One region of the Paenibacillus sp. FSL F4-0087 genome, then DNA from elsewhere that is predicted to be linked to it. Evidence: predicted binding sites of a transcription regulator. Region 1 holds the regulator's gene; each other region holds the start of a gene.
The links. Region 1 encodes Rex, which represses fermentation and respiration genes when NADH is low (regulators of the CRP and FNR family bind a similar motif). Its sites were predicted from a motif close to TTGTGAAATATTTCACAA; they were not measured.
Positions count from the first base shown of each region.

Region 2: the regulator Rex is predicted to act here: its motif matches at 2,862-2,879, upstream of MHB84_RS14705 (cytochrome ubiquinol oxidase subunit I).
Region 3: the regulator Rex is predicted to act here: its motif matches at 6,452-6,469, upstream of lpdD (prenylated flavin chaperone LpdD).
Region 4: the regulator Rex is predicted to act here: its motif matches at 3,883-3,900, upstream of adhE (bifunctional acetaldehyde-CoA/alcohol dehydrogenase).

Region 1 covers NZ_JBBODJ010000001.1:5,218,510-5,226,577, forward strand. Annotated here, with positions in the region: gene panB (3-methyl-2-oxobutanoate hydroxymethyltransferase) at 1-849, shown strand, start outside; gene panC (pantoate--beta-alanine ligase) at 846-1,742, shown strand; gene panD (aspartate 1-decarboxylase) at 1,735-2,118, shown strand; gene MHB84_RS24075 (tetratricopeptide repeat protein) at 2,236-2,859, shown strand; gene dinG (ATP-dependent DNA helicase DinG) at 3,001-5,862, shown strand; gene MHB84_RS24085 (redox-sensing transcriptional repressor Rex) at 6,105-6,758, shown strand; gene MHB84_RS24090 (amidohydrolase) at 6,745-8,049, shown strand.
Region 2 covers NZ_JBBODJ010000001.1:3,149,564-3,157,631, forward strand. Annotated here, with positions in the region: gene MHB84_RS14690 (glycosyltransferase family 4 protein) at 1-363, opposite strand, end outside; gene MHB84_RS14695 (glycosyltransferase) at 365-1,276, opposite strand; gene MHB84_RS14700 (hypothetical protein) at 1,276-2,574, opposite strand; gene MHB84_RS14705 (cytochrome ubiquinol oxidase subunit I) at 3,003-4,418, shown strand; gene cydB (cytochrome d ubiquinol oxidase subunit II) at 4,402-5,418, shown strand; gene cydD (thiol reductant ABC exporter subunit CydD) at 5,420-7,291, shown strand; gene cydC (thiol reductant ABC exporter subunit CydC) at 7,293-8,068, shown strand, end outside.
Region 3 covers NZ_JBBODJ010000001.1:5,480,612-5,488,679, forward strand. Annotated here, with positions in the region: gene MHB84_RS25235 (alpha-glycosidase) at 1-540, opposite strand, end outside; gene MHB84_RS25240 (M20 family metallopeptidase) at 786-1,961, opposite strand; gene MHB84_RS25245 (ABC transporter permease subunit) at 2,144-3,607, shown strand; gene MHB84_RS25250 (amino acid ABC transporter ATP-binding protein) at 3,594-4,316, shown strand; cyclic di-AMP (ydaO/yuaA leader) riboswitch at 4,601-4,796, shown strand; gene MHB84_RS25255 (3D domain-containing protein) at 4,799-5,467, shown strand; gene MHB84_RS25260 (polysaccharide deacetylase family protein) at 5,596-6,384, opposite strand; gene lpdD (prenylated flavin chaperone LpdD) at 6,538-6,882, shown strand; gene MHB84_RS25270 (PspA/IM30 family protein) at 7,012-7,683, shown strand; gene MHB84_RS25275 (DUF350 domain-containing protein) at 7,780-8,068, shown strand, end outside.
Region 4 covers NZ_JBBODJ010000001.1:5,033,996-5,042,063, forward strand. Annotated here, with positions in the region: gene MHB84_RS23115 (ThuA domain-containing protein) at 1-318, shown strand, start outside; gene MHB84_RS23120 (winged helix-turn-helix transcriptional regulator) at 641-937, shown strand; gene MHB84_RS23125 (hypothetical protein) at 1,105-1,836, shown strand; gene MHB84_RS23130 (hypothetical protein) at 2,034-2,747, shown strand; gene MHB84_RS23135 (Crp/Fnr family transcriptional regulator) at 2,834-3,550, opposite strand; gene adhE (bifunctional acetaldehyde-CoA/alcohol dehydrogenase) at 3,981-6,593, shown strand; gene pflB (formate C-acetyltransferase) at 7,270-8,068, shown strand, end outside.

The sequences.
Region 1 (8,068 bases):
GTGAAAATGAAAAAATATAAGCAGGACGGCGTGCCGCTTAGCATGATTACAGCTTACGATTATCCGACAGCCCAATTGGCCGAGGAAGCGGGTATCGATCTCATTCTGGTTGGTGATTCACTGGGAAACGTGGTATTGGGTTTTAACTCGACCTTGCCTGTTACGATCGACGATATGGTGTACCATACACGCTCTGTAGTACGTGGAGCGGGAAATACGTTTATCGTGGCTGATATGCCCTTCATGACGTATCATGGCAGCTTGGACGAGACGCTCAAAGGGGTTCGTCGCCTGATGCAGGAAGGTCATGCACAAGCGGTCAAGATGGAGGGCGGTCTCGAAATTGCAGATACGGTAAAAGCGGTTGTGCAAGCCGGTGTACCTGTACTTGGACATATCGGGCTTACCCCACAATCCGTGAATCAAATTGGCGGTTATCGTATTCAGGGCAAGGATGCTGCTGATGCCAAACGGCTGATGGACGAAGCCAAGGCGCTTGAAGCTGCGGGAGCCTTCGGCATTGTACTCGAACTGGTTACGGAAGAAGTGGCAAGAGCGATCTCGGAAGAACTTTCTATTCCCACAATTGGTATTGGCGCAGGTAGAGGGTGTGATGGTCAGGTACTGGTATTCCATGATGTGGTTCAGTATGCTTCCCCATACACGCCAAAACGCTTTGTTAAATCGTATGGAGACGTAGGTACATTGATTCGCAATAGCATTGAGTCCTATGTGAAAGAAGTCAAGGATCGCTCATTCCCGGCAGAAGAACATGTATTTACCGCCGCTGACGGCGTTCTGGATCAACTATACGGACATCGTAAAGAAAAGGTGGAGACAAACGCATGAAAGTGATACGGACAATCGCAGAATTAAGACAAGAACTGAGCTTGAAACGTCAGTCGATTCAGTCCAGAGAGTCCATTGTAGGACTCGTGCCTACGATGGGATTTCTTCATGAAGGCCATGCAAGTTTGATGCAAGCGGCTAAAGAACAGAGTGATATCGTGGTTTTGAGCATATTTGTAAATCCAATTCAATTTGGTCCGAATGAAGACTTTGACAGTTACCCAAGGGACGAAGCCAGAGATGTGGAAACTGCACGAGCAAAAGGGGTAGATATCGTATTTATTCCCTCTGTTGAAGAGATGTATCCACAGCCTACACAAACGACTGTATCGGTTTCTCGTCTAACGGATCGCTTATGCGGTGCATCACGTCCAGGGCATTTTGACGGAGTGACTACAGTCGTGTCGAAGCTTTTTAACATTGTACAACCACAGCGTGCATTTTTTGGCATGAAGGACGCACAGCAGGTAGCTGTGATCCAGCAGATGGTTAACGATTTGAACATGGCAGTTGAGATTGTGCCTTGTCCTATCGTTCGTGAGAGTGATGGCTTGGCGCTTAGTTCGCGCAACGTGTACCTCAGCTCAGAACAGCGTCAGGAAGCTCTTGTACTGTCCAAGGCACTACGAGAGGCACAGGAAGCTGTAGATGCAGGGACGGCGATGACAGCAGCGGATATCCGCAGTATATTGCGTCAGAACATTGAACGTTCACCAATGGCTGTGATTGATTATGCTGAAATTCAGGCTTTTCCAAGCCTGGAGCCACTTGCTGATCAGGAAAAAGTTCATGGTCGTGACGATCTGTTGATCGCACTTGCAGTAAAATTCGGCAAAACAAGATTGATTGACAATATAAGGCTGCAAAAATCGGAGGTACTGTCCCATGTTTAGAACACTAATGAAATCCAAAATTCACCGGGCAACCGTTACGGAAGCAAACCTGAACTATGTGGGTAGCATTACCATAGATGAAGATCTAATGGAAACTTCCGATCTAATGGAAAATGAGAAAGTGCAAATTGTGAATAATAACAATGGTGCACGTCTGGAAACCTATGTCATTCCAGGTCCGCGTGGAAGTGGAGTGATCTGCTTGAACGGAGCAGCAGCTCGTCTGGTACAGCCTGGGGATACCGTGATAATCATTTCATATGCAATGATGTCTCAAGAAGAGGCAAATAATCACAAGCCTACCGTTGTATTTGTGGATGGACAGAATAAACCTGTGCAAACGATGAAGCACGAAGTTCATGCGACGATTATGTAATCGACTGGTAAGGGGAATGAAATCGACCCATTCTACAAAAAATGAGTACAGGTCACTGCACTAATCCATTTTTTCAAGGGTGGGGATGCATCGATGTTCCAGCATGTTTTCGCAGAAATGAACGACATGTTAGATGAAATTATCAAGCGCTACCCTTCTGCTGAAGGCCTAAGCAAACAAGAATTGCTGCAAAAGTGGAATTTGCTGAAGCGGATGAGTGACGGGATGATTGATGAGTGGCTGATGTTTGAAGAAAAAATGAGCCAGGTGAGGGAAAGGGAACTGGATAAGCCTGCTTCCCTCGAACCTGAACAGGAAGCTGTTACCGCACTGCCAGAACTGCATCTGGAGTGTTTCAGTCGCGGTCAGGGATATTTCAAACTGCAAATGTACCCGCAGGCGATTATGCAATTTTCTAGGGTTGTGACCGACTATCCGGAAAGTGCATTGACTCGTTTTTACCTGGCTCTTGCTTATCTCAACCTGGAACAAACCGAGGAAGCCGGAATACACTTGCAGCGGATCATGCATCTGAACGGTTCGCCGAGATTGAAGGGGCTAGTATGTAACGTCCTGGGCTGTATCGAGGCCAAGCTCGCGAATCCTGAAGGTGCATGTTCATTATTTGCGCAGGCGCTTCAGTATGACCCATCGTTGACCGAACCGCTGTATAACATGGAAGCATGTCGATTAAACAGCGGAAAACTGCAATATGCAAATCAGCTGACTGCCTTAAATTAAGGCCAATTCGGCGGCATAAAGACGGTGTTCCCTCCTCTGGCATAGCGGCGGGGACACCGCTTTTTTGTCAGTTAATTTTCAAATGCCCTTTTTTTTGCTATGCTGTAACATAGACTGGAATGGAAGGGACCGTACATTGCAATGAAATTTGCCGTATTGGATTTCGAAACAACCGGCACGCAGTCCGACGGTGAGATAATACAGGCCGGACTTGCCATCATAGATCATGACTACAGCATAACTCAAATATATAGTTCTTATGTGAACCCAGGTGTACCGATTCCTCCGTTTATTACGGGGTTAACCGGTATTACTGATGAAGATGTGGCGAATGCTCCCTCATTGGAAGAGATGATGATGGAGATGGTTCCGCTGCTTGACGATGTTGTTCTTGTTGGACACAACGTTGCTTTTGATTTTCATTTTCTTCAAAATGCACTCGATCGATGCGGTTATCTGCCATTTACCGGACGGATTCTGGATACGATTGATTTCCTGAAGATCACTTTTCCGTCACTGGGGTCTTATCAACTCGGTTATGTGTCTTCGGAATTCGGATTTCAGCATGACCGCCCTCATCAGGCAGACAGTGATGCTCTCGCAACAGCTTTTGTATTACTGAAGTGCCTCGATGAGCTGCGTGCACTGCCTCTGATCACGATTCAGCGCCTCAGTGACCTGTTTGCGCCGGAAGACAGTGACTTGGGTTGGTTCTTTGATGGAATGCGTACTGAGAAGGAAGCAGAGCCGATTCAGGATCTGGATGGTCATACGTATTACCGCCAGCTCGCCCTGAACGTGAGTGACTGGACCGATATAGGCTCACCACGCGATGAGCGAGAAGGTAATCCGCTGGAAGGCGTAAGTTTTGAGCAGTTCATGGATCAGGTTAGAGATAACCTGAAGGAGACGCTGGACCATTATGAGGAGCGTGAGGCGCAAACTCAGATGTTCAGCAGTGTACGACAAGCTTTGGATGAAGAGAAACATCTCTTGATTGAAGCTGGAACAGGTACAGGTAAATCACTTGGGTATTTGCTGCCTGCCATCTATGAAAGTGTGAAACAGGAACAGAAAGTCATGGTCAGCACACATACCATCAACCTGCAGGAGCAATTGAGAGAGCGGGATATTCCTATGCTGACCCAGGTAGTTCCGTTCCCGTTCAAGGCAGCAGTGTTCAAAGGACGTGGGCACTATCTGTGTCTGCGTAAGTTTGAGCACAAAATCAATAAACGTGAATTCGCTACACCGAAAGAGGATTATTTTACAGCGGCTCAGATGATTGTCTGGCTTACTCAGACGGAGACTGGAGACGACGAGGAGCTTAATCTAAGCGGGCGCGGAGGAGACTTCTGGGAGACAGTACAGAGTGAGTCTGAGTCTTGTCTTGGACGTTCCTGTCCTTGGTTCCGCAAATGTTTCTATCACCGGGCCAAACATGAAGCCGGGCTGTCTGATATCGTCATTACCAATCACTCGAAATTATTTACGGATGTCAAAGCAGCACATCAGCTACTGCCGGCCTACGAAAGTCTCGTCATCGATGAAGCACATCATTTGGAGGACGTAGCAGGTAAGCATCTGGGTCTTCATATGAAATATTTCACGTTGGTTCATACTCTGACCCGACTGTTTAAAGATAGCCGTAATGGCCAACTGCCGATGCTTCGTTCTCAATTATCGGGTCACGAAAATTCGGTACAGTGGGGCTCCATGATTGATCAGATGTTCCCGCTTGCGGTCGAAGTCAAAGAGATGTGGGATCGACTAAGTGATACATTGTTTGGCCTGCTGCCTGAACGCAGCGATGCTTCTCCAGGCGAGACAGGACAATTCTCTCTTAGACTGAAGCCTTCACAAAAACCAGCTAAATGGCAGGAATTGCAGGATGCTGAAAACCAAATCTATGTCACTCTAGGTGATTTGATTCGTAAAGGTGACAAGCTGCTGCTTGAAGTGAAAGAAGATCAGGATGATTATCAGTCCGATAGTCTGATTACGGATATCTCAGGTCTGCTCAAGGACTTGGCAACGATTAAGGATAATCTGCGTTTCTTCATGCGGATGGATGATGCCAACACCGTGTACTGGATGGAGGCCAGCGGCCAGTTCCGCAGTAAATCACTTCAGCTCTATGCTGTTCCTGTCGATGTCAGTGCACAATTGAAGGATATGTTCTTTGATAAAAAGAAAAGCGTTGTGCTTACATCGGCTACGCTCTCCGTTGACAAGTCATTTCAATTCATGATCGAACAGCTGGGTTTGCAGGAAGCTGCCGAGAATAACCGTTTGTTAACGTCCATGTTGCCGTCACCGTTCAATTATCGAGAACAGGCGCTGCTCGTCATTCCGCGTGATTTCCCAAGCGTGAAGGGCAGTGTAGGCGATGCCCACTTTGTGGATATGCTCGTGCACTCCCTCGCGGAAACGGCTATTGCCACTCGTGGACGTATGATGGTGTTGTTCACCTCCTATCGCATGCTGCGCCAGGTCTATGACCCACTTAAGGAGGCCTTGTCAGGCAATGATATCTCTTTGCTTGGGCAAGGGGTGGACAGTGGCAGCCGTTCCAAGCTTACACGCCGCTTCCAAGATGCGAAAGCAACGGTGCTTCTTGGCACAAGCAGCTTCTGGGAAGGGGTGGACATTCCAGGAGAGGCTCTGACTTGTCTCGCGATTGTCAGACTGCCGTTCCAGCCACCGAATCATCCATTAGTCGAAGCGAAGAGCGAGCTTTTGCAGCAGCAGAAGAAAAACCCGTTTATGAAGCTGTCCGTGCCACAAGCCGTCATCCGTTTCAAACAGGGATTTGGCAGACTGGTTCGTACAGGCAAAGACAGAGGCATTGTAATTGTATACGATACACGCGTTATTGAAGCGTATTATGGCAAGTACTTTTTATATTCATTACCTGGTCCTAAAATGGAGCACATGCTCACCGAGCAGATGGTTCCTCGTATTTCGGAATGGCTCGAGAGACCGACCGAAGAGCAACAATAACAGATACGCTCTGTAGCTTCCATTATTGCAAGACGCCAGTGGTTGGCGGTAAAATTAAGTAATATGATTTTTGTTTCGTGGATATGCGAGTAAAGCAATTAAAGGAATAAAAGCAATAAAAGCAATTATCCATTATATAACAACGAGCATCCTGTTTAACTCAGTAATCTTTTTGCTCGTTTTAGACAGGGTGCTCAGCTTTTTCATCTATCTATCGTGGCCTTTGTAAGGGGGAGCAATGAATGAAATCAGATAAAATTTCGGAAGCCGTGGTGCGTAGATTGCCTGTTTACTTGCGTTATTTGAATGAACTGCATCAGCGCGAAGTCAATACGGTCTCTTCACAAGAACTGGGACTGAGGCTGGATTTGAATCCTGCCCAGATTCGTAAAGACCTGGCTTACTTCGGTGACTTTGGTCGTAAAGGGATCGGGTATGACGTTTCATATCTCATTGAGAAAATCCGCCATATTTTAAAAATAGACCAGCAGATCAATGTAGCTCTTGTCGGAGCAGGTAATTTGGGACATGCCTTGTCTAATTACAATGCCTATCTCAAAGACAACATGAAGATCGTCGCTGTATTTGATGCCTACGGTCCGAAGATTGGGAGTCAAATCAATAGTTTGACGGTGCAACCAATGAATGAATTAACGGATTCGGTCAAAAAAGACAACATTCGTATAGGTATTATCACGGTTCCCGATACGGAAGCCCAAAATGTTGCAGATCAACTGATTGAGTCAGGAATTGAAGCGATTCTGAATTTTGCACCAACGATTCTGAAGACTCCGCCGCATATTCGTATTCATCATGCCGATTTTACGACGGATTTGCTTAGTCTGGCTTATTACTTGGAGAATGGAAAGGACGACGAGGAAGATGACGACAAATAGATGGGTAATTCACAACGGCAAATTTGCCGTGTGTGAGGGTACGAATTGGAAAGTGGTTCAAGGTTTTATGGTTGTTGAGAATGACAAGATTGTGCATATTGGTGAGACATTGCCGGAAGGAGACGAAAGTCTGACAAAGGTGGACGGGAAAGGACTGTTCTTCTTGCCGGGTCTGATCAATACGCATGGTCACGCGGCCATGTCGCTTCTGAGAGGCCATGGAGACGATCTGGCGTTACAAGTATGGTTGCAGGAGAAAATGTGGCCAATGGAAGCCAAAATGACGTCTGAAGACGTATATTGGGGCACATCACTATCTGTTCTTGAAATGTTGAAAGGCGGAACAACAGCTTTCCTGGATATGTATGATCATATGGATCAGGTGGCGAAAGTGGTGGAACAATCCGGCGTTCGGGCTGCTCTGGCACGTGGGGTAATCGGACTTTGCTCAGAAGAAGAACAACTGCGCAAGCTCGAAGAGTCCGCAGCATTTGCCCGTCAATGGAATGGACAAGCAGACGGAAGAATTACAACTGTAATCTCTCCACATGCCCCTTACACTTGCCCTCCGGATTACATAGAGAAGCTGGTACAGGTTGCTCATGACCTGAATCTGCCTTTGCATACGCATATGTCTGAAACGCTTCGTGAAGTGGAACAGAACGTGGCTGATTACGGACTTCGTCCGGTTGCACATCTGGAGAAACTAGGATTTTTCTCCCGTCCATCACTGGTTGCACATGCGGTACATCTGAATGATGAAGAGATCGAGATTCTCGCAAAGCATGATGTAGCAGTTTCCCACAATCCAGGTAGTAACCTGAAATTGGCTTCGGGTGTTGCACGAGTACCTGATCTGTTGAAAGCAGGCGTGACTGTGTCCCTGGGAACAGACGGACCAGCAAGTAACAATAACCTGGATATGTTCGAAGAGATGAGATTGGCTGCGTTGATTCATAAAGGTGTATCTGGTGACCCTACTGCAGTGCCGGCAGGGGAAGCGCTTCTGCTTGGAACTTCATATGGTGCCAAATCCATATTCCTGAATAATACAGGCGCTCTGCAAGTTGGCATGAAGGCTGACTTCTTCGCGTTGAACATCGAACAAGCCCATTTCTATCCGCATACGGATCTGATTTCCCATACAGTCTACTCGGCATCGGCCAAAGATGTGGAGCATGTGTGGGTGGATGGTAAACAAGTGGTTAAACATGGCGAATGTCTTACGATGGATGAAGAGCGCATTCTGCGTGAGTCTCAGCTGGCATTTGACAGTTTGCTTGCCCGATAATTACAAGGACAGCATCGTC
Region 2 (8,068 bases), 2.1 Mb from region 1:
TGGCAGCGCGGGACGATCCCAGTTAATGCCATGGCAGATACCGAGGCTGCCCGGCTTGTAGGCAATGGGCTGCCACAGGCAGCTTGCATAGATCACAGGCCCTCGCGCTGCCGCAGCCATTCGGACAAAAGCTTCGGGCACATCATTCATATCGTAGGCATACCCATATACATCGATCTGTTCCGTGCGGGTATGAAAAGCTTCAAAATAGGACAACTGATGAACCTCGGGGATATGTCCCAATCCGCGGATTACACTGCACAAATCAAGAACGTAACGCTCCAGACCGCCCCCGAACACCCGGCTGAATTCCCGGTTATATCCATCGGTGAAGCTGTGTGTCAATATGCTGACCACGCCCATCTCACTGCTCCTCCTTCCACGGAATCAGTCGGGGCTCCGGATCAAGAATTGATTCATAGTGTTCCAGGCTGCCCCACTCGCCGTGTGGATCAATTCGTTTATAACGCAAATATTTTCGAACCCGATCCTCCAGACTTCCTGCCCAGCCAAGATGCTGGACTTTCAATTCTGTGCTGATTCCGGGCAGTACAGTGCAGGGTAAGGGAAGGCGAGGCACATGATGATTTTGCTGCGGATAAAAGTAAGGATAACCCGGCATATATCGAACCAGAGAAGCGGTATGACGTCGGTGAAGCCCCCAAAGCTCATCTTCCCGATAGTGAGTTCGTCCGCCCCACATATCGTAGAAGCGGAAAGCGATCCAGTCCGCATGGTCCTGGTTAATCAGAGCGCGTATCGCTTTCTTCGCTTCCGTGCTATATAGCTCATCGGCATCAACCGAGAGCAACCAATCCGGCGAGGTACCTGCTGCTGCTTGCCATAGTGCATTGCGTAATCGCCATTCCTCCGCAAATAACGGCTTTTCCAGCACTTCCAGACGAACGACCTTTGGATAGGCTCTGCATAGATCGGGTGTTCCATCTGTGCTGGCATCGTCCACAATGACGATCTCATCCACAAACTCACTTAAATCGTCCAGCACTTCCTCCAGATATCGCCCTCGCTCGTTACGTACCTGAAGCATGGCGGTCAGTTTATTGCCCTGACTTTTACGAACCCGACGAACGGAAAACGGCTCTCTGAATAGGTCTGTATCCTGGTGTTTTGCAGCATGCTGCTGATCCCCTTGTCCCTCTGGGTCAGCATGCAGCGATTCCAGCGTTTCCGTTGGAGTATGAGTTGTTTCGGATCGTATATCCTTATGCACCATCGGTCCATTCACATGTAGTCTGCGCTTCTTCGGGTCCAGCATCATGGCACCTCCCCCAGCAATTGCTGGACGGCTTGATCCAACAGCTCCATCTCGACGATTCGCGCAAGAGCATCTTCATCCTCCAGTGCTGTCTCCAGAAATTGTCTCACCGCCCCGTGACGTTCTCCCCGCAGAGCCAGAGCTAGACCTGATAATTGCCGATAATCCTGTCGGCTGGGGCTATCCTGAATATCCACTGCATGCACCAAATCTAATGCATCTTCCACACGTCCAGTCTCCTGATAGATACGAAATTTCCAATGCCGTGCCGTTTCGCCTCCGAGTTCATCCAAAATGTGCAATGCGTTTCCATAATCATCATTCAGACGCAGCAGTTCTGCCCGGACAAGCTGTTCCTCTCCGGCCTCCAGCCAGCGACAGAGTTGTTCATAATGGTGCCGTTCCTGCTCGTTGCCTGCGCTGATTCCATAAACCTGCAGCGCATTCTCGATTTCCCCGGCCCTTGCATGAATGGCGGAGAGGAATCGATAGTGGGAGCTTACACAATCATTGCGCCCGTTTAATACCGCGTGGGAGAAGGCCTCCTTGAGTGAAGCGGCCGCTCTCGAATCCTCTAGCACATACTCATAGGCTGCCAGCAAAAAGGAAATTGTCTCATGCGCTCCTGCTTTGGATCGAAGCTGACGATAGAAGTCGGCCCGCACACTGCATTGCAGCTGGGTGACCGTATCCTGAACACCCGAGAGGGTCTGCCGCAGCGCATGCAGGAATAGCAGTTCATAGTCCCGGAGAGGGACCTCGAGGTCATCCTTTTGCATGACACCAGCAGGGGAGGAATCCTCACCATTCAGCCAGATGGCGCGTACACCCTGGAATACCAGCTTCATGTAGCGTGTTTCTGAAGTGGTGCCCACCAGATCGGCGATACCGACCAGTCTTGAAATACAGCTCTCCCATAAGGGGGACTCGGCTTCTTCACCAACCGGCTCGGGAAGAAGTACAATACAGAGCTCCGGATGGAGCGAGGCTGTGGCGGTAAGCCAGTAGGGATGAGCAACCACAGCAACCGTACGGGGCTCCTGCAGCAATTGTTCTGCTTCGGGAAGCGTGATGACGGTGATATTCGCAGGCATTTCCTCGGAGCGCTCCAGACTGCTGACATAGTAGACAGGCCCTTCCGCAACCATCAGAGCAGCGATGTCTGGATAGGGAAAAGCAGACCATCCTCCCTTCCGGGGGAAAAGAATATAACGAAAGGCAGACAGGTCCGTACTTGGCTCTTCTGCATCTACCCCTTGATGAGGCTCCGGGTCCGGGATCGGAGACAGCTCTTCCATCGATGAATCACCTCACTTGATTTACATTTTGTCCGTTCACGGATTGAAGCATCACCACCTGATAAACATCAGATTGGCGCTGCTTTGAATGATATCAATGAATCCAATAATTCAATATGTAATGCCCATTTTGCCCAGCGTATTTTATGCCTGACACTAACATATGGGCGTTCCGTCCCAAACATGAGCATCTTCCGTGAATAGACGAAGCTGGCAAGCTCAAAGATTAGGTTTATTTTTTTCTATTGTGTGACCATCGTCACTTTTTTTTGCTGTCATGGCAGGGTTTGTGATAATTGTCACATGTATAAAATAGTCTATCTGGCACAATACGTTCATCAATACGTGTTTGGCTGACAGAAACGGAAGAAGGGGCTTCAATGCCAAATACGAAAACTGCGATATGAACAGAAAGAAGGGGTAACGGTATGGATCCGATCATGTTATCGCGTATCCAATATGCGCTCACAACGATTTTCCATTTCTTTTTTGTACCGCTGTCCATCGGTCTTGTGCTGCTGGTAGCCATTATGGAGACGTTGTACGTAGTGAAGGGTAAGGAAGTTTACAAAACGATGGCCAAATTCTGGGGCAAACTGTTCCTGATTAACTTCGCCGTTGGGGTAGTAACAGGCATTCTGCAAGAATTCCAGTTCGGCATGAACTGGTCGGAGTACTCCCGTTTTGTCGGGGATGTATTTGGTGCGCCACTGGCTGTAGAAGCCTTATTGGCGTTTTTTATGGAGTCTACCTTTATTGGACTCTGGATTTTCGGATGGGATCGTTTGTCCAAAAAGGTGCACTTGGCGTGTATCTGGCTTGTATTTGTCGGCACATTCCTGTCCGCGCTCTGGATTCTGGCAGCCAATTCATTCATGCAGCATCCGGTTGGCTTCGAGATTAATAATGGCCGCGCCGAGATGAATGATTTCTTTGCACTGATAACGAATGGTCAACTGCTGGTAGAGTTCCCGCACACGATCTTTGGTGCCCTGATGACAGGTGCATTCGTCGTAACCGGGATTAGTGCCTACAAGTTGATGAAGAAGCAGGATGTGGAAATATTCCGCAAATCGTTCAACATTGCCATCATTATTGGCCTGGTTTCCTCGCTGGGGGTTGCCTTCTCGGGTCACTTCCAGGCGCAATATCTAGTGGAGACGCAGCCAATGAAAATGGCAGCCAGTGAAGGAACATGGACGACGACGGAAGACCCTGCACCATGGACCGTGGTAGCCTTTATCGACCCGAACAAACAGGAGAATTCCGGCGAAATCAAAATCCCTGGATTGCTCAGTTATCTGTCCTATAGCAAGTTCTCTGGCAGTGTCAAAGGCATGAAAGAATTGCAGGCGGAGTATGAGCAGACGTATGGTCCAGGAGACTACATTCCTCCGGTACGGACGACGTTCTGGAGCTTCCGCATCATGATTGCTGCGGGCGGCTTGATGATTCTGCTTGCTTTATACGGTACCTATCTGGCGATGCGCCGCAAGTTGGAGGGGGCAGGAAAATGGTTTATGCGCTTGATGGTGTTTGCCATTTCCCTTCCGTTTATCGCCAATACGTCGGGTTGGATTATGACTGAGGTGGGAAGGCAGCCGTGGACAGTATTTGGTTATATGACAACCGCAGCCGGGGTATCTCCGAACGTAAGCGCAGGCCAGATTTTGTTCTCCACCATTGCTTTTACAGCAGCGTATACGGTTCTCGGCATTGTGATGGTCTACCTGTTCGTTCGTGAAATCAAGGCAGGGCCATGTGCAGTCGAAAAGCCGGAGGAGCATGATGAATCGGCCGATCCGTTCGGCGTGGATGGGGGTTATTCTGTTGTCACTAAGTGAGTTGTGGTTTTTGCTGATTGCCGTCTTGTTTGTTGGTTTTTTCTTTCTGGAAGGTTTTGATTTTGGTGTGGGCATGTCCACTGCAATGATTGGAAAAACGGATCGTGAACGTCGTACCCTGATCAACTCGATCGGTCCGTTCTGGGATGGCAATGAAGTATGGCTGATTACGGCAGGGGGTGCAATGTTTGCAGCCTTCCCGCACTGGTATGCCACGCTGTTTAGCGGGTTTTATCTGCCGCTGGTCGTCGTGCTGCTGGCCTTGATCGGACGCGGAGTTGCCTTTGAATTCCGCAGCAAAATGAGACATGAACGCTGGCGCAAAACATGGGACATCATCATTGTAGTCTCCAGTGCGTTACTACCATTCTTGTTCGGCGTTGTTTTCGCTACCTTGATGAAAGGCCTGCCTATTGATGCGCAGATGCAGCTTCGTCCCAGCTTCCTGGACATCGTCAATCCGTATACGGTGGTAGGTGGGTTGAGCGTAACGTTGTTGTGTCTGGTGCATGGTCTGCTGTTTGCTTCCTTGCGGACCGTCGGAGATCTTAGAGAACGTGCCCTGAATAAGGCCAAAAAACTGATGTTGCCGCTGGCCGCGATCCTCGCGATCTACGCTGTGATGACATACTTCATGACCGATGTGTTTGCCGTACGCGGCTGGGCTCTCTGGATTATGGTTGTCCTTGGCGCTGCTTCATTGGGGCTGGCCGCTTACTTTGTGCGTCAGAAACGTGAAGCCTGGGCCTTCGGTATGACGGGAGCCTTGATTGCAATTGCGTTTGCCTCCGTATTTATCGGTCTGTTCCCAAGGGTCATGGTGAGTTCAATGGGTTCGGCGTTTGACCTGACAGTCTATAATGCTTCATCCGGTGCATATTCGCTTAAAGTGATGACGATTGTGGCTTGTACGCTGCTTCCGTTTGTACTCGGCTATCAGATCTGGAGTTATTACATTTTCCGCAAACGTCTGAACGATCAGCATCACCTGGAGTACTGATATGGGACGGGGGCTGCTGAAGCTGCCGGGCATCCGGCCAGTACTTGCGCTGGCCTCAGCGCTAGTACTGTTACAGGCGATGACGATTATCATGCAAGCGAAATGGCTGGCACAGGCGATTACGGCATTGTTTCAAGGTTCGCCCGTAACGGAGCAGTACCCGGTGCTGCTGTTGTTCCTGGCCGCTTTTGCCGCCCGCTATGCCCTGTCATTCTGGTTGCAGCTCATCGCTTCGCGGTACGCGGAGAAGACAGGAAACGATCTGCGTAGACAGATGGTGGAGCAGTGGTTCCGGCTGGGACCGCGTTTTGCCAAAACGGAAGGAACAGGGCACCTGGTAACCTTGGCACGCGAAGGAATAGCCCAGTATAAGACGTATCTTGAACTGTTTATTCCCCGAATGCTGGGGATGGGGTTCACGCCAATCGTTATTCTGTTCTATGTCTTCAAGCTGGATATGATGTCCGGGGTTATTTTGACGCTGACGCTGCCGATCCTGATTGTGTTTATGATTTTGGTGGGGTTGGCTGCACAACGCAAGATCGATGGACAGTTCAAGTCGTACAAAGCGCTGGCCAACCATTTCGTAGATACGCTCCGTGGGCTGGAAACACTCAAAACACTGGGACAAAGCGGTAAGCATGGGGAAACGATCATTCGGGTCAGTCAACGTTATCGCAAGGCTACGATGTCTACGCTGCGTATGGCTTTTCTGTCCTCCTTCGCACTTGATTTCTTCACCATGCTGTCGGTGGCTTCGGTAGCGGTTGGATTGGGGCTGCGCCTGACGGAAGGACATATGCTGCTTGGACCAGCGCTGACCGTACTCATTCTCGCACCGGAATACTTCCTGCCTGTACGAATGGTAGGCGCAGATTACCACGCTACACTGGACGGCAAAGAGGCCGGGGAAGCGATCAGCCAGATGATTGAACGAGGGAAAATGGCCGAACGTAAGCAAAAGGAAGCATACACAAGTGCTGTTCTGCATGGTGTGTCAGAAAAGAACGGAGAATCCTCTTCTTGTGAGCTTTCTTCTGGCCTAAGCGGTGTGGCTCCATCCACCATACGGGTGGTTTTACGTGAGGTGGATGCCCGAAGTGGCGTGGCTGCTTTCTCATCCAAACCCTCTTGGGAGGCAACGAGCAGACTGGCGCTCACTAACGTACAGGTACGGCATCAGGAATACGGGCCATGTTCGCTGAATGATGTGACGTTTCAGGTTTCTGGTCTTGGTAAAGTAGGGATTATCGGAGCGAGCGGAGCAGGGAAATCAACCCTGATTGATGTGCTGGCAGGTTTCCAGCAGCTTACTTCAGGTCAGATCTTATATAACGGCCAGCCCTTATCTCCAGAGATGGAAGATTGGAGAAAACAAACGGCGGCGATTCCGCAGCATCCAACTATTTTCAGTGGCAGCTTGGCGGATAATGTTCGGTTCTATATGCCTGAAGCTTCGGATGTGGAGGTGGCTGACGCCATTCACGCAGCAGGTCTGCATAAGCTTGCCTCCTCCTTGCCGAATGGGTTGCAGGAACCGATTGGGGCTGGGGGAAGGCAGCTCAGCGGCGGGCAGGAACAGCGGGTGGCCTTGGCGAGAGCTCTGCTTAGTGCCCGCCCGATCCTACTGCTGGATGAGCCGACTGCGCATCTGGATGTGGAGACCGAGTATGAACTGAAACAGACCATGTTACCGCTGTTTGAGGGTAAGCTGGTGTTTCTGGCAACACATCGACTGCATTGGATGCCGCATATGGATCGCATTATCGTGATGGATGGCGGCACGGTTGCAGAGACAGGAACACATGAGGAATTGTTGGCCCGACAAGGCGTATATTACCAGATGATTCAGGCCCAGATGGAGGCGGTGTAAGATGAAAGCCGGTTATGAGCTGACAGAAACAGCTCGGAGCGGGGGCAAAAAGAATAGCTGGATCACTCCGTACGTGGCACAGTACCGCTGGAGACTCTTTGCAGTCATTGCGCTGGGGATATGTGCTACATTGTGTGCTGTGCTGCTGCTCTTCACCTCCGGGTTTCTGATCTCCAAGTCAGCGCTCCGTCCTGAAAATATTTTGATGGTATATGTACCTATCGTGGGTGTTCGTGCATTTGGGATTTTCCGTGCCGTATTCCGGTATGTCGAACGTCTGGCGGGTCATGATGCGGTTTTGCGTATACTCGCGGATCAGCGCGTGAAGCTGTACCGGATTTTGGAGCCGCAGGCACTGTTCCTGCGCTCTCGTATGCAGACGGGAGACGTACTTGCTGCTCTTGCAGAGGATGTAGAACGACTGCAGGATATTTACCTGCGTACAGTATTTCCGGCGGTTACGGCGCTCATGATGTACGGTGGAGCTGTTGTGGCCTTTGGCAGCGTTGATCTGGGTTTTGCAATGTGGATGGGGTTGTATATGCTGTTTCTGGTTGCCGTGCTGCCAGCCATTTCCCTCCGAGTGACTTGGAAGTTGCGAGTGCGGCTGAAGCGGGAAAACGCCAAGTTGTACACTCGTCTGACCGATGGTGTGCTTGGCCTCGGAGATTGGATAGCAAGTGGACGAGCAGAAGAATTTGTGCGTCGGCAGGAAGAGACTGAAGGCCAGGCAGATATGATTCGCCTCCGCTTGCGGCAATGGACCCGCTGGCGTGA
Region 3 (8,068 bases), 260 kb from region 1:
CAGATCATCCAGGTGATTGAGAACACCTTGCAGGTCTCCGCCAAAGTAGTTATCCAGTTCAGGTCGACCGCCCCATTCCTGGGTTCCTTCCGGGTTCAGATCGGGATTACCATTGGCAAACCTTTCGGTCATGATTTGGTAGAACACAGCTTCTTTAGCCCATTCGGGAACCTTAAATACATCAATTTCATGAATGTAGGAAAATTCATAATATCCTCCTGTAGGATACGGGGGAGTATAATGAATTCCGTTATCAGCCAAATAAATATTTTCGGTACCGGCGGTTATGCGAAAGATGTAAGTCAGACGTTTGAATTTGGGCTTAACTGCAGTTTCCCAGTAATCAAACATATTGTCGGAAGCCGCTTTTTCCAATTGAATTTCCTTATAGGTTCCATTCCAATCGTATTTATCACCAGTCAGTGCAGTCACATATTGTACATCGTCTCTCTTCGTTCGTACACGCAGGTGAATCGTCGAGGGATTATAAGCATAAGCCCATTTATCGCGTGGAACGTGATACATCGCTTCGAGCAGCATGACAACACCTCCTGAGCTCAAGATAAAGTTATAGCTATAAATAACCAAGTTAGACAGCATGTGAACCATTAGTTCAGCCGCTAAATGTAAAGATTTCAACACTTTTCAACGTTTTCTTTTCACAGCATTTCCAGCTTGTGTCCGTATATACGTATTTATGACAAAACAAAAGGGTGCTCCTTAAGACCCGAAATGCAGGTCCTGCAGAACACCCTGCTGCAAATACGCAGCATTTTGCGAAAAACTTAGCGACTTGCTTGCTTAAACTCTGTTTGAATGGTTTGCAGCAGCCCAGGCTGTGTAAGAACATCATAAGCAGTTGCAGCAATTGCCTTGGCTCCAAGGATCATACCGTCCAGGGCCCGTTCCTGTAACGCCAGATCCCGGAATTCAATGGAATGAAGCGTATGAACTTCGTCCACAACACGGATATATGGGTGGATCGCAGGACAACGCAAGGATACGTTACCAATATCCATAGAACCATGGTCGTTACCACTTACGATCTCCTCTTGAGAAATACCCAGTTTAAGCAGATTAGCACTAAAAGCAGCAGATAACGATTCATTCGTGACCATCTCATCATAGGAAGTCTCATAATTAGATGTAACAAGCCGGCATCCCGTTTGCAAAGCAGAACCTTCCGCGATCTGAATTACGCGTTGAGTGAGAATATTCAACTCTTTTCTCGTCGAGGCACGTACATAGAATTGTGCTGAAGCGTAGTCAGGTATGATGTTGGCTGCCTGTCCTCCGCTATTGATAACCCCATGAATACGAACCGTGCTTTTCACTTGTTGACGGAACGCATTAATGCCATTAAACGTCTGGATTACTGCATCCAGGGCGTTAATGCCTTCATGTGGACTTGCAGCAGCATGTGAAGATTTCCCATGGAATTCAAATTGTACAGCATCAATAGCCAGGGAACTGCCAGATTTCTCATAGGCGTAATAAGGGTGCGCCATTAGTGCGACATCACAGTCATCAAACAATCCTGCTTCAGCCATAGGCACTTTGGCCCCACGCGTTTCTTCCGCTGGCGTACCGAACACTTTTAATGTTCCGCCGACTTCATCCAGTATGGACTTCAGACCTACCGCAGCTCCGAGGCTCATCATACAGATTAGATGGTGCCCACAAGCATGACCGATTTCCGGAAGTGCGTCGTATTCACATAACAGGGCAATCGTCGGACCTGGTTTGGAAGCAGCATACGTACCGATAAATGCGGTGTCCAAACCAAGGACAGGAGCTTCTACAGAAAAACCATGGTAGGCAAGTTCTTCTTTTAACCGAGCAGAAGCAAGGTATTCTTCGTTACCAAGTTCGGGATTGGCACCAATGTATGATGAAATCTCCTTAAAACGGGAAGCATATTGGTCAATAACAGTTAGTATTTGTGTTTTGGTATGTGTCATGATGGACTCCTTAAGCAAAAATGAAAATAATTCAATAATTATATCATAGTTGCGGTTATTTTTCAGAAACGGGCTGTAATCGAATCCTGTCGAAATGCATTGCATAATCATGCATTCTACTTTATAATGACTCAGGCATCAACAACAGAAAGCATACAAAGTATTATAAGGGGAGAACAGGGTTGAAATTGATTAGTCGTTACACCATGATGCTGCTAGCTTTTGTGGTCTTGCTAACTACGGTTGCACCTGTTGCGATGGCAACGGGAACTACAAGCAATTCAGGCAGTAAAAAGCTGGTGCTCGGTACAAGTGCCGACTTTGCACCATATGAATTCCATAAAGTGATTGATGGTAAAGACCAAATTGTCGGATTTGATATTTCGATTGCTAAAGAAATTGCTGCCGATCTTGGCGCAGAACTTGTAATAGAGGATATGGGTTTTGACGGACTTCTTCCTGCGTTGCAGAGTGGTCGGGTGGATATGGTCATCTCGGGAATGACGCCAACGGATGATCGTAGACAAAGCATTGACTTCTCCGATACCTATTATAAATCAAAGCAAGTCATCATGGTTCGCAATGCGGATAAAGATAAATATCCAACCATGGCTGATCTGGAAAATGAAAAAATTGGTGTCCAAAAAGGCTCCATTCAGGAAACGATTGGCCAGGGAATCCCAGGCGCAAAATTGACAGCACTTGATAAAATATCTGATATCGTACTGCAATTGCAGACCAATCGTGTAAATGCTGCAATCGTTGAGGATACAGTAGCTGCCGGTTACCTGGATGACGTGATTGGATTAGCTCCAGCTATTCCGGATGAAGAGCAGGCCGAAGCGGCAATCGGGATTCGTAAGGGCAATACGGAATTGCTGAGTGCAGTGAACGGAACGCTCGAGCGTCTGAAAAGCGAAAATAAAATCGATCAGATGGTTACTGAAGCAAGCAAGTTGATGGCAGACAAGGTGAAAAAAGACCAAAACATTTTCCAAGTGTTCTGGCAGTACAAAAGCTTTTATGCAACAGGTGTGGGCTACACCCTCTTACTGTCTGCACTCGGTGTAATCTTCGGGGTAATTATCGGTTTGATCATTTGTTTGTTCCGTCTGCATGACGTTTCCATTCTGCGTTGGATCGGAACAGCTTACGTTGAAGTTATTCGTGGTACACCAATGCTGGTTCAGTTGATGATTATCTATTACGGTCTTGCTCTAACGTTGGGGATTAATTTCACGCCACTTCAGGCGGGGATTATCACACTATCCATTAATAGTGGTGCCTATCTTGCCGAGATTTTCCGGGCAGGTATACAGGGTGTGGATCGCGGTCAACTGGAAGCAGCTCGTTCCCTGGGGATGGGCAGAGGTGCGGCCATGCGCTTCATTGTGCTTCCACAAGCGTTCAAAGCGGTGTTGCCGGCGATCGGTAATGAGTTCGTGACCATTATCAAGGAATCCTCCATCATCTCGGTTATTGGTATGGTGGACATTATGTACCAGGCAAGTGTAGTCAAAAACATTACGTACCAAGGAATGAATCCATTCCTGATTGCAGCGGCCATTTACTTTGTGCTGACGTTCATTTTGTCCAAGCTGCTGGGTCGACTGGAAAGGAAGTTGAGTGCAAGTGATAGACGTTAGACAATTACACAAATCATATGGAAATAACGATGTGCTCAAGGGCATTAATGTAACAATTGGCAAAGGCGAGGTTGTCGTGGTCATCGGTCCGTCCGGATCGGGGAAAAGTACATTTTTGCGCTGTTTGAACCTGCTGGAGCAGCCGACTTCAGGCGAAATTAATTTTGAAGGTGTATCGATCACTGACCCCAAACATAACATTAATGCAACACGTGAAAAAATGGGGATGGTATTCCAGCATTTCAATCTGTTTCCGCACAAAACGGTGCAACAGAATATTACGATTGCTCCCATTAAAGTGAAAAAACAATCTGCACACGAAGCGGAACAAATCTGCTCAGATTTGCTCAAGACGGTTGGCCTATCTGACAAAAAAGACGCTTATCCAAATCAGCTGTCCGGTGGACAGAAACAACGGATCGCTATTGCAAGAGCGCTTGCGATGCAGCCGCATGTCATGCTGTTTGACGAGCCTACTTCAGCACTGGACCCTGAAATGGTCGGTGAAGTACTGGATGTCATGAAGCGGCTTGCAGAGGGCGGCATGACTATGGTTATTGTAACCCATGAGATGGGCTTCGCACGCGAAGTAGGAGACCGTATCCTGTTCATGGATGGTGGGGTTATTGTAGAAGAAGGAACGCCTGCTGAAGTGTTTGGCGAGCCCAAGCATGCACGTACACGTGACTTCCTCGCTAAAGTGCTCTAATACCATCCAATAATAAGGATGAAGATCAAGATGAAAATGCAAAATCTATACTTTGGATGAGAATTTCATCCCCTCAACAATCCCTGTCGACGAACCGTCGGCAGGGATTGTTTTGTTATGTAAGGATACGCACGGAATTACATAAAAAGTAACGTTTCTGTCATCAATGATTAAAGCTCAAATAGACATTTATTTGAAAAAACGGCTTGAATTCAGCCTAAATATTAAAGTGAATTAGCCAGATGGTAACATTTACTACGACCCCTGGTTACAAAATTGTGATATATTTGTTCCTGCCGAAACTTCCGGAGTTGGGAGTGTGGGATGTAATGATGCAGAGTGTGCTAGGGGAAGAATTATTTGCACACGGCTTGGGGTGAATTAGGGCTACATAAATTCTTAAATGTAATTGAACCTATAGGGTGGTTTCCTCCATCCGAATCCGACAACTAACTTCGCAGGCATAATGAGGGAGGAAGACCATGATTAACAAGAAACGTATAGCCAAAACAGCAACAGCTTTGCTGACAGCAGCAATGCTCATTCAGGCCGTTCCGGCTCATGCTGATTCAGTTCATGTGGCCAAAGAGGGGGATACCTTCTACACCTTATCCAAACAATATGGAGTTGGACTTAACTCTCTTATTAAAGCTAATAATGACATTTCAGCTTACAACATTTATGGTGGTTTGAAAATTACGATCCCTGGTAAAACAACAAACACAGCTTCTGCTGCAGCAGCAAAAACGGAGGCCAAAACGGTAACTGCCGCAAGCCTTGACGTTAATGCAGATAGTAAAGTTGTACAAGCCTGGGGAAAAACGTTTGATTACAGCAAAGCTGTCGACGTCAAAGCAACAGCATACTCCGCTGATGCTTCCGAAAATGGAGGATGGGGTGCTGTGGATTACTTCGGTAATCCGCTTGAATTGGGTACCATTGCAGTAGACCCAAGTATCATTCCATTGGGTACAAAGGTACTGGTGACAGGTCATACACATCCAGGACTGCCAAAACAGGCATTTGTCGCTACGGCTCGTGATGTGGGCAGTGCCATTAAAGGACACAAGATCGATATCTTTATTCCTGGCAGCAAGCAATCCGTGAGCACATTTGGTATTCAGGATGTGGAACTTTACATTTTGAAATAAAATCAAAGCAAGCTGCACATCATCATATGTGACTCCAACTTAATCTAAATTAAACAATAAAGGGTGCTCTCCAATCACAATAATGTGATTGAAGAACACCCTTTTGAATATCCATTGCCGTATCAAATCTATTTACCCTTTGGCAGTTCCAGCATTTCGTCCAAAGTCACCAGCTCGTACCCGCGGTTTCGCAATTCTTCAATAACTTCAGGCAACGCCTCGATCGTACCACTCAGCTTCGATCCTACACCGCCTCCTGCATGCTGCAGAACAATGGAACCTGGTTTGACGGCGGACAGGATGTTTTGTTTGACTTCCTCTTTGGAGAGGCCCTTCCAGTCCAGAGAATCAACGTTCCAGTTCACGATGCTGTAATGTTGCTTGGCTGCCCATTGGAGCTGTTGCTCGTTAATGTCACCATAGGGTGGACGAATCATTTTGGGAGTGTAACCCGCTAGATTTCGAATAATATCCCCGGTATGTAAGATTTGTTTGCGAAATGCATTCATGGTTAGCTTGCTGAATTCCGGGTGATTGTAGCTGTGATTGCCCACAATATGCCCTTCTTTTATCATACGTTTCACCAGATCCGGATGTTTCTCAGCGCGATTTCCTACAATGAAAAACGTAGCCCGCACCTTGTATTTTTTTAGAATATCCAGCACCTGCGGTGTGAACCGTGGATCAGGAACATCATCAAAAGTCAGAGCGACCTTTTTTGTTGAGGGGCCATTGGTTTTGAACGTATCCGCATATTTCTGTCTGAGTTGTCCCAGAGTCAACTGTTCTTCTTCAGGAGAATCAGACTTCGAAGCAGGTTCGGTTTGCGGGCTTGAAGAAGCCCATAACTGAGCAGGAGCATAACTTCCTCCCAGAAGAATGACCATGATGGATAACATGATGAGGCGTATACGCATGTTCGTGCCTCCTTTTCCCAAATTGCGTTCTCTTTGGTATGCCCGGGGCCATCCGTATTTATGCATGATGTGAGATGTTTCACTGCTGATTCATTAAATCGGAGCCATAATTCCACCATACATATACATATTGAAAAGGACAGGTGGAGCAAAATGAGTACATACGATTTAAACTCCGTTCGTTTACAGGTGATTGAGGCAGGGGAAGACAAAGTGTTTATGGTAACTGGAGGAAGATCACATATTGGAGCAGTAGCCACATTTTATCCAGACCGTGAACGAGTGAGTGGGGCTACGGTGCATATTCCAGGGCATAAAGAACAAGAGTTGTGTGAGAGACTGGCACGTAAGGCTGCCCTTCATTTAAAGGTAACCGTTACCGTAATAATGGGGATTCACTTTGATGAAATTACGCGGATGCAGATTGACGAGATTGTGCAGACTGCAGAGAAGCTGCTTGATGAAGAGCTGTGCCAAACGGGTCGATTGATTCAATAGTTCCATTTAGGCTAAGCAGGCTAAAATCGTTTTTTATGATTTTTTTTGTTAAAATTGAAACGAGTAGAACATTGCCACGTATGTATGATTATATACAAGGATGAACTATCGACTAGGAGGAATACCATAATGTCCATTTTCAAACGATTGCGCGATTTAACGATGTCTAACATTAACTCTATTATTGACAAGGCAGAAGATCCGATCAAAATGACGGATCAATATATCCGGGATATGCAGGAAGATCTGGAAGATGCGGAGAAAGCTGTTGCTGCACAGATCGCCATTGAGAAGAAATTCAAGCAGCTGTTTGAAGAACAGGAAGCTCTCGTGAAGAAACGTGAGGAGCAAGCACATACAGCAGCGCGTGCACAGAATATGGATTTGGCTCGTCGGGCATTGGAAGAGAAGAAGGTCGCTGAAGAGAAGATGGCCGAGTACAAAACAAGCTATGATCAAAACAAGGCTTCTGCCGATAACCTTCGTGGCAAGCTGGACGAAATGCGCAAACAATTGACGCAAATGAAAAACAAACGTGAAACATTGGTTGCGCGCTACAACGCTGCAAAAGCTCAAACCGAAATCAACAAGGCGCTGAACGGATTTGGCTCCGACACTGCAAGTGCCGGCATGAAGCGCATGGAAGAAAAAATGATGCAGATGGAAGCACAGGCCGAAGCCAGCAATGAGATGTCGTCCAAAGGAAAATCGCTGGATGATGAGTTCGAGAAGCTGGGCAAAGATCAGGCTGTTGAGGATGAACTGGCAGCACTGATGAAGCAATACGAAAATAAGAACTAAAACCTTGTAAGCAAGCAGGGGCACCAGCGGAGGAGAGACCAGCGTTTCTCCTTCGCTTTTAATTGCGGTTCATGTTGAGATGTGGGGGCTATGTAAATGGATTTGAACATTTTGGCAATGCTGGTCTGGACGTTATCGGGTTCGGTTTTGCTGTTTGTCTTAATGTATGTGGATTCTTTGTTCACGAAGTATAAGGATTTTGCTGAAGTGAAGGCGGGCAATATGGCCGTTACAACACGTATGGTTATGAAGCTGTTTGCTCAGGGATATGTACTCGCCACCTCCATTTCGACAGCCGGTCATCTTGGAGAAGCGTTGTTGGTATCCGTTGTTTCATTTATTATTTTGCTGATTCTGGAGAGTGTGGTTCACTTTATGATTCGGA
Region 4 (8,068 bases), 180 kb from region 1:
GAGGGCATCAACAGCAAGATAATTCTGGAAAAAGAAGAAATGTACGGGGAATTCTTCGATATTCCAGTACCGGATGAACTGGTGTTTGTAAGCAATTTCCAAGGTGGAGAGGTATTCCGGAGCGGATGTACATTCCTCCGCGGTTCAGGTAAAATCTTCTATTTCCGTCCAGGTCATGAAACTTATCCGACCTTCTATAATCCGGAAATTTTAAAAGTGATCAGCAATGGAGTGAAGTGGGCATATCCTACGCGCAACGTTAAGCCGGAATTTGGCTTCAGCGAACCTGTAAGATCACTTGGTAACGTGCTGGTTTAAGCTGCAAATTGGCTGTGTGAACGCATAAAATAAACGATATACCAGAGAACCCTTCTCCAAGTCATGTATGACTGTGGCAGCGGGGTTCTTTTTGGGTAAGATAGCTACATGGGAGTTAGACGATATTTTCCCATGGTTCCGTTGTCCCATGTGATGTATACTGAGTTGTATCATCGAAGTTGAGTTATGCCTTTAAAATATTAACTTTTTAGCGGCAGACGTTTTCTTTGAGACTTAAATATGTTATTATGAAATATACTAACTAAACGTAAGTTGAGTGATCTCTAAAGAGGTGATTAATGTGGAAGGCCAAGATTTGCGGATGTGTCCGCGCTTTGAGACGGCGTTTTCTTTTCTGGGTAAGCGCTGGAACGGTCTGATTATTCAAACGTTGATGAGTGGTTCGAAGCGATTCAAGGATATCTCCAACCTGATACCATCCATGAGTGATAAGATGTTGTCAGAACGGATGAAAGATCTGGAAAGCGAAGGAATTCTGATCCGTCATGTCTATCCGGAGACGCCAGTTCGTATTGAATATGAACTGACAGAGAAAGGCAAGGCGCTACAGCCTGTTATGAATCAAATTCAAGACTGGGCAGAGCAGTGGGTTGAGTAGTAACAGCTTCCCCGGCTCAAACTAAGTGAACTGTTGGGATAAAGGCTCTTGGTTTCCAGTGGAAATCAGGAGTTTTTGTCTTCACGGTCCTGCACATGTTGTCGCGAGTTGTAGTATAATTGTAAATAAAATGGCCGCAGGCGGCCGGAGCGAGGAGGCCAATTGTCATGAGAGAAGAAAGCTTATCCCGTGAAGTACGCTACGGCAAGCAAGATATTGCAGAACTTGAGAGCGCATCCATCCAGGTACATCTAATCTACAAAAAAGCTGCGGAGCTATTTAAACGAACTTCATATTCCGCGTCGGTTAAGGATGATGTTGCAGGAGAGAAGACTCATTCCACGAATAGCAATGGTCAGGTAATGGCTCCGGCGGTACTGCAAAAATGGATTCAGACAGCAAGAGGCTGGAAATGTATCGGATGTGAACTGAGACAACCCGATTCCATCGGAGCACAGACTGAAGCCAACTTTCATGAAGAACGTGTGTATCTGGATGTGGGCGAAGGTCGTTTTGTTCAAGCGGAGATGCTGATTCAGGCGATTGTATGGTCACAATATGAGAAGATCCGCCTGTTCGCGCCTTGGCTGGGTGATGACACCTTCTACACTGTACAGGAGCTGGATGTGATTGCCCGTTATATTGTACCTACCTATTTCTCCGAACGGCCGCTGCATGAGCAGGGCAAGGTATCCAAGGTACACCATTCATATGGTCAGATTCCGTTCTATCAGGAATATGTGGATGCACCTTCGTTCTGTGTACAGGTGGACGGTGGATTACTTGAAGGGCGTTTGCTGACAGGTGTTTATGTGTCGGAGGAACAGTTCTTTGGGCTCAATCCGTATCTGAAGGATGGAGACGGGGGCCGTACCTACATGCAGGCTTGTGTCCAGTAACCATGCTATTCAATAGACCTTAAAGATAATTAGGAGCCAAAGGGCCTGCTTGCAGGCTCTTTGTGCTGTACAAACCAGTTATGGACGCTACTGGATGAAAAGTAACGGCATTGACACTTTTTTTGCATGAATTTTGTGCCATAATAGAGGTTATGGACAACAGGGTGAATGATTTTACGCAGGGTGGTGTTACCTACATGAAGAAGAGAATCCCCGGTTACATAGGTATATGTCTGCTTATTCTGGTTATATTAGCCGGTTGTAGTGAGACACAGCCTTCCGAACAGCCAATCGTCAAAGAGACCGAATCGCAGAATACGATCACTGTGGCAGTGGATGGCAGCACTTTTTTGCCTGACGCAACGAAGTCCATTAAGAGAGATTTTAGTGAAGGTCTGACGCTCAAGAAAGCACTGTTGAACAGTGGGCTTGTCGATTTTACAGCAGATGGAAAGCGGATCCAATCCGTGGGGGAAGTTTCTCTGGACTCCTCACTTAGCTGGGCAGTCAAACTGAATGGCAAGGATATTGACCCGGAAAATTGGGACATGGAGCTTCATGTCAAAGATGAAGTGATCATATATGTAAAAGCCGCTGACAGTGGGGGAGACGATGTTGTTTACCAAACAACATTACTCAAGGTGAGCGGTGGAAATATTATGCCAAATCTCAATCGTCAATATGCCGGGGTGTATGTTCAGGAATGTACTGTGCGTGATGTATTGAAGTCCAGTGGGATTGTAAGAATGTCGGAAAACAACAAGTTCGTCGTTTCCGTTGAAAATGTAATTCCCCGGATGAACCAACGCTGGATGATCATGGTGAATGATAAGGAACTGATGGAAAACGGTTTGGACATGAAATTGAATCCACGTGATGCAGTAAAGCTTGAGTTGACTACTGTATCTTAAGTATAACAAAAGCCCAATCTTCGTTATAGAAGATGGGCTTTTTTCATTTGCGTATCAAATGTTTACAAGATGGGGAAAGCGTCAAATCAAATTCGGCAAATCTCGTTAGGACACAATTCACAGTGACAGATGCCCTGGAGCATGTGCAGATCCTTGATGACAATCATGCCGTTGTCGTATTCAATGGCGTCTTTTTTACGCAGATCGCTTAACATGCGGTTGACACTTTCACGGGTCGCTCCAATCATATTGGACAGATCCGTGTGCGTTATTTTTTTATGAATCATGACATGCTCTCCATGGGGTTCGCCGTAGGAATTGGACAATCGAATTAGCGTGGAGCAGAGTGCACCTGGTTTCCCATATAACATCAGATCACGGAATTTGGTTTGGGTTAACCGGTGATGGATACCCATCCATTTCATAAAGTCGATCGCAAAGTCACAGTGTTGGCAGATCAGCATCTCCAGGTCTTTATGCTCCAGTACACCGATCTCACTATCCTCCAGCACTTCCGCCGAAAAGCTGTGTTTCGATCCGAAGAACGGATCAGCCTGCCCAATCATATCACCGGATTGATACATGTACATAATCAGTTCCTTGCCTTCATCCGTGGATTTGGTGATCTGAGCACGGCCCCGTTTCATATAATAAAGTTTGTCAGAGACATCTCCTTCCCAATACAGATGGGTTCCTTCCGGATAGGTTCTGTCCTTCATCGTTACGAGCAGATGGTTGAAATTCGCTTCCGAGAAACAGTTGGTATTTCCGCGTTTTTCCAGTACACTCAGTTGTTCTCTCATAAGTCTATCTCCCCTTTGTGTCCATCGGACGGCCTTCTGCAGCTTGGACTGGCCCCCGTGGTTCGCCGCAAACCGTTGCCGTCCTGATCAAGGTCATCTCTCGGCCGGAAAGGACGGTACAAATTGCGGTGGTTCAATTTTTAAGTTCAGTATATACCTTATCTTGCCGTTTGAGGGGCGTGGAAAGGGGGCAAAAATGGCGAAATTTCAAACATTGTGATTAAATTCACTTTCTGAAGGGGAGGATGAATCTGACAGCCCTATAGTTTAAATAGGAAGTGTAAATGGCTAAGTGAGGGACACTAAAAAACTTAAATTAAATTTGTTATACTTTGTGAAAAAAATCACATAATTAACTCTTTCCCCATGATACGATGTGAATGTAAAGAAGAGAGACAAACCAATACGAACCTTTAGGAGGATGAGGGAGATGGCTGTAAAGAACGAAGTCGCCCCAGTAAAAGAACCGACAGCAGGTCAGTATATTCAAACGTTAATTGACAAAGCGAATAAAGCACATGCAGCATTCATGTCCATGGATCAGAAACAGATTGACCGCATCGTGCAAGCGATGGCGCTGGCAGGTCTCGACAAACATATGATGCTCGCCAAGATGGCCGTGGAAGAAACAGGCCGGGGTGTGTATGAGGATAAAATCACCAAAAATATATTTGCAACAGAGTATGTATATCATAGCATCAAATATGACAAAACAGTAGGGGTTATTGAAGATAATGAGTACGAAAGTTTCCAGAAAATTGCGGAGCCTGTCGGCATTATCATGGGGATTACCCCGGTAACGAATCCGACATCCACCACAATGTTCAAAGCACTGATTTCCATCAAAACGCGTAACCCGATCATCTTCGGTTTCCACCCATCTGCACAGAACTGTAGCCGGGAAGCTGCCAAAATTTTGCGAGATGCTGCAGTGAAGCATGGTGCTCCAGCGGATTGTATCCAGTGGATAGATGATCCTTCCATGGATCGTACAAACGCGCTGATGAATCATAACGATGTGGCGCTCATTCTGGCAACAGGCGGATCAGGCATGGTACGGGCGGCATACAGCTGTGGTAAACCGGCACTGGGCGTAGGGCCAGGGAACGTGCCTTGCTTTATTGAGAAAAGCGCAGATATCAATCAAGCGGTAACGGATCTGATTTTGTCCAAATCGTTTGATAACGGCATGATTTGTGCTTCCGAGCAAGCAGTCATCATCGAAGAACCGATCTTCGATCAGGTGAAAAAGAAAATGATCGCGAACGGCTGTTACTTCGTCAACAAGGATGAGGCTGCGAAACTGACCGCAGGTGCGATTAATGCTGAGAAATGTGCGGTGAACCCGGCGATAGTTGGTCAATCTGCAGTCAGCATTGCGCAAATGTGCGGTATCGAGGTCCCTGCTAACACCAAAATTCTCGTAGCCGAGATTGAAGGGGTAGGTACAAAATTCCCGTTGTCGGCTGAAAAACTAAGCCCGGTACTGGCTTGTTACAAAGTGAAAACGGCAGCTGAAGGGATTGAGCGTGCAGCAGAAGTGGTTGCTTTTGGCGGCATGGGTCACTCCTCTGTTATTCATTCGACGAACGAAGAAGTCATTGGCAAATTCGCAGATCGTCTGCAAACCGGACGGATTATCGTGAATTCGCCATCCACACACGGTGCCATCGGTGACATCTACAACACCAACATGCCGTCACTGACGTTGGGCTGCGGATCGTATGGACGTAACTCGACTTCTTCCAACGTAACCGCTGTGAACTTAATCAACGTGAAAAGGGTGGCTCGCCGTACCGTGAATATGCAGTGGTTCAAAGTGCCGAACAAAGTCTACTTCGAAAAAGGTGCAACACAGTATCTTGCCAAAATGCCGGACATCACACGCGTAGCCATTATTACGGATGCGATGATGGTCAAACTCGGTTATGTGGAAAAAGTAGAGCACTATCTGCGTCAACGTCAAATGCCAGTAGCCATTGAAGTGTTCTCTGATGTCGAACCCGATCCATCCACAACAACGGTAGACCGCGGTACGGAAATGATGCGTCGCTTCCAGCCAGACTGCATTATCGCACTCGGTGGGGGCTCACCGATGGATGCTGCCAAAGCGATGTGGCTGTTCTATGAATATCCTGACACAGACTTTAACGACTTGAAGCAAAAATTCATGGATATCCGCAAACGGATCTACAAATATCCACGTCTCGGCGTGAAAGCGAAATTCGTAGCAATCCCGACAACTTCGGGCACAGGTTCGGAAGTAACATCGTTCGCGGTTATTACAGATAAAAATCAAGGAAATACCAAATATCCGCTGGCAGACTACGAGTTGACACCAGACGTGGCGATCGTGGATCCTGAGTTTGTATACACTCTGCCTAAAACGGCTGTCGCAGACACAGGTATGGACGTACTGACGCATGCGATCGAAGCGTATGTCTCCGTTATGGCGAATGATTACACGGATGGACTCGCGATCAAAGCGATTCAACTGGTATTCCAATACCTAGAGCAATCGGCGCTGCAAGGTGACAAATTGGCTCGTGAGAAAATGCATAACGCTTCGACGATTGCCGGTATGGCTTTTGCCAACGCATTCCTGGGCATTAACCACAGCTTGGCGCACAAATGGGGCGGTCAGTACCACACTGCACATGGACGTACCAATGCGATCCTGATGCCGCACGTCATCCGCTACAATGCGAAAAAACCGACGAAGTTTGCATCGTTCCCGAAATATTCGCACTTTGTGGCAGATGAGCGTTATGCCGAAATTGCCCGCATTCTGGGATTGCCTGCACGTACGACAGAAGAAGGGGTGACCAGCCTCATCAATGCCATCCGCAAACTGAACAAAACATTGGGTATTGAAGAGTCGTTCCAGGAAATCGGATTCGATGCCAAAGACTTTGAGGCACATGTCGATTATCTGGCAGACCGCGCATTCGAGGACCAATGTACAACAGCCAATCCAAAACTGCCGCTGGTGACTGAACTGGCAGATGTGTACCGCAATGCTTTCTACGGCAAGTTTGAATAACAACTAAATCAACAGCATGATCCAGGCATATAGTCAGGGTTCCCCGTAAGGGGAGCCCCGATTGCCGTCTTTCCTGTAAAAAAAGGTATAACGTAATCTTTGCAGTTGTCTTTTTTAAAAGAGATTACACGGAATCGGTGATGTTACTTTTTGAACTAGGTATTCACACCATAACGAAGAGGGAAGAAAGAACTGAAGAAGCGAAGCGTTCTCTTTCAAGCACGATTTCATCCTTCTATGCTATATAGTTTGAATCATAAATGTACACGATAACGGAGAGGAGAGAAAAAACCTGAAGAAGCGATAGCGCTCGCCTTTATCCCCGTATTTTATCCTTAAAAAATAGAATCAATAAAATTCGGGTTTGAAAATTGATCAGAAGTTGTTCTGTCCGCGCAGTGGCTAAGTGTGAATTTGCAGGGTTCACCATGACACAGCACAGGTGGAGTGAGGATGGTCACAAACTTTGTGATAAAAATCACAGATGATGAAAGAACGAAGTCGTATACTGAAAATGTAAGAAAAACATTCATCCGCGGTTCCGGTTCCCAAGTAGAGAGAACATGTTCCGGCTTACATGTGAAAAATATCACATTAATCGCGGCTCTGGGCACAGATGATACGAGTGAAGCATCCTGTCATGTGTCCGGAAATCCAAATTTGTGGAGGGATTACTATGTCGGTGATCGAAAAAGATGTCAAACAACAAACAGGCTGGAGAAACTTTACCAAAGGAACATGGACGAAATCCGTAGATGTGAATGATTTTCTAGTACGCAACTTATCACCTTACTATGGCGACGAAGCATTTCTTGCAGGTGCAACTCAGAATACAAAAGAGTTATGGGATATCGTATCCGATCTGACCAAAAAAGAGCGCGATAATGGCGGGGTACTCGATGTTGACGTAAACACGCCAGCAACGATTGTTTCTCACCAACCAGGTTATCTGGATAAATCCAAAGAGCAGATTGTTGGTGTTCAAACGGATGCTCCATTCAAACGTTCCATTCAGCCATTCGGTGGAATTCGCATGATGATTGATGCTTGTGAAGCTTATGGTTTTGAAATGCCTCAAGGCGTCATTGATATATTTACGAACATCCGCAAAACACATAATCAGGGCGTATTTGATGCTTATACATCCGAAATGCGTGCAGCACGTAAAGCAGGGATTATTACCGGTCTGCCTGATGCTTACGGCCGTGGCCGGATCATCGGTGACTATCGCCGGGTAGCTCTGTATGGCGTGGACTTCCTGATTCGAAATAAAAAAGGTGAGCTGAATGCACTTGAAGTCGATGTGATTGATGAAGATGTCATTCGCCTGCGTGAAGAACTGTCTGAGCAGATTCGTGCATTGCAAGAATTGAAACAACTGGGTGAAATGCATGGTTTCGATATTTCCTTGCCAGCTACAACCGCAAAAGAAGCGTTCCAATGGCTCTACTTCGGTTACCTGGCTGCGATCAAAG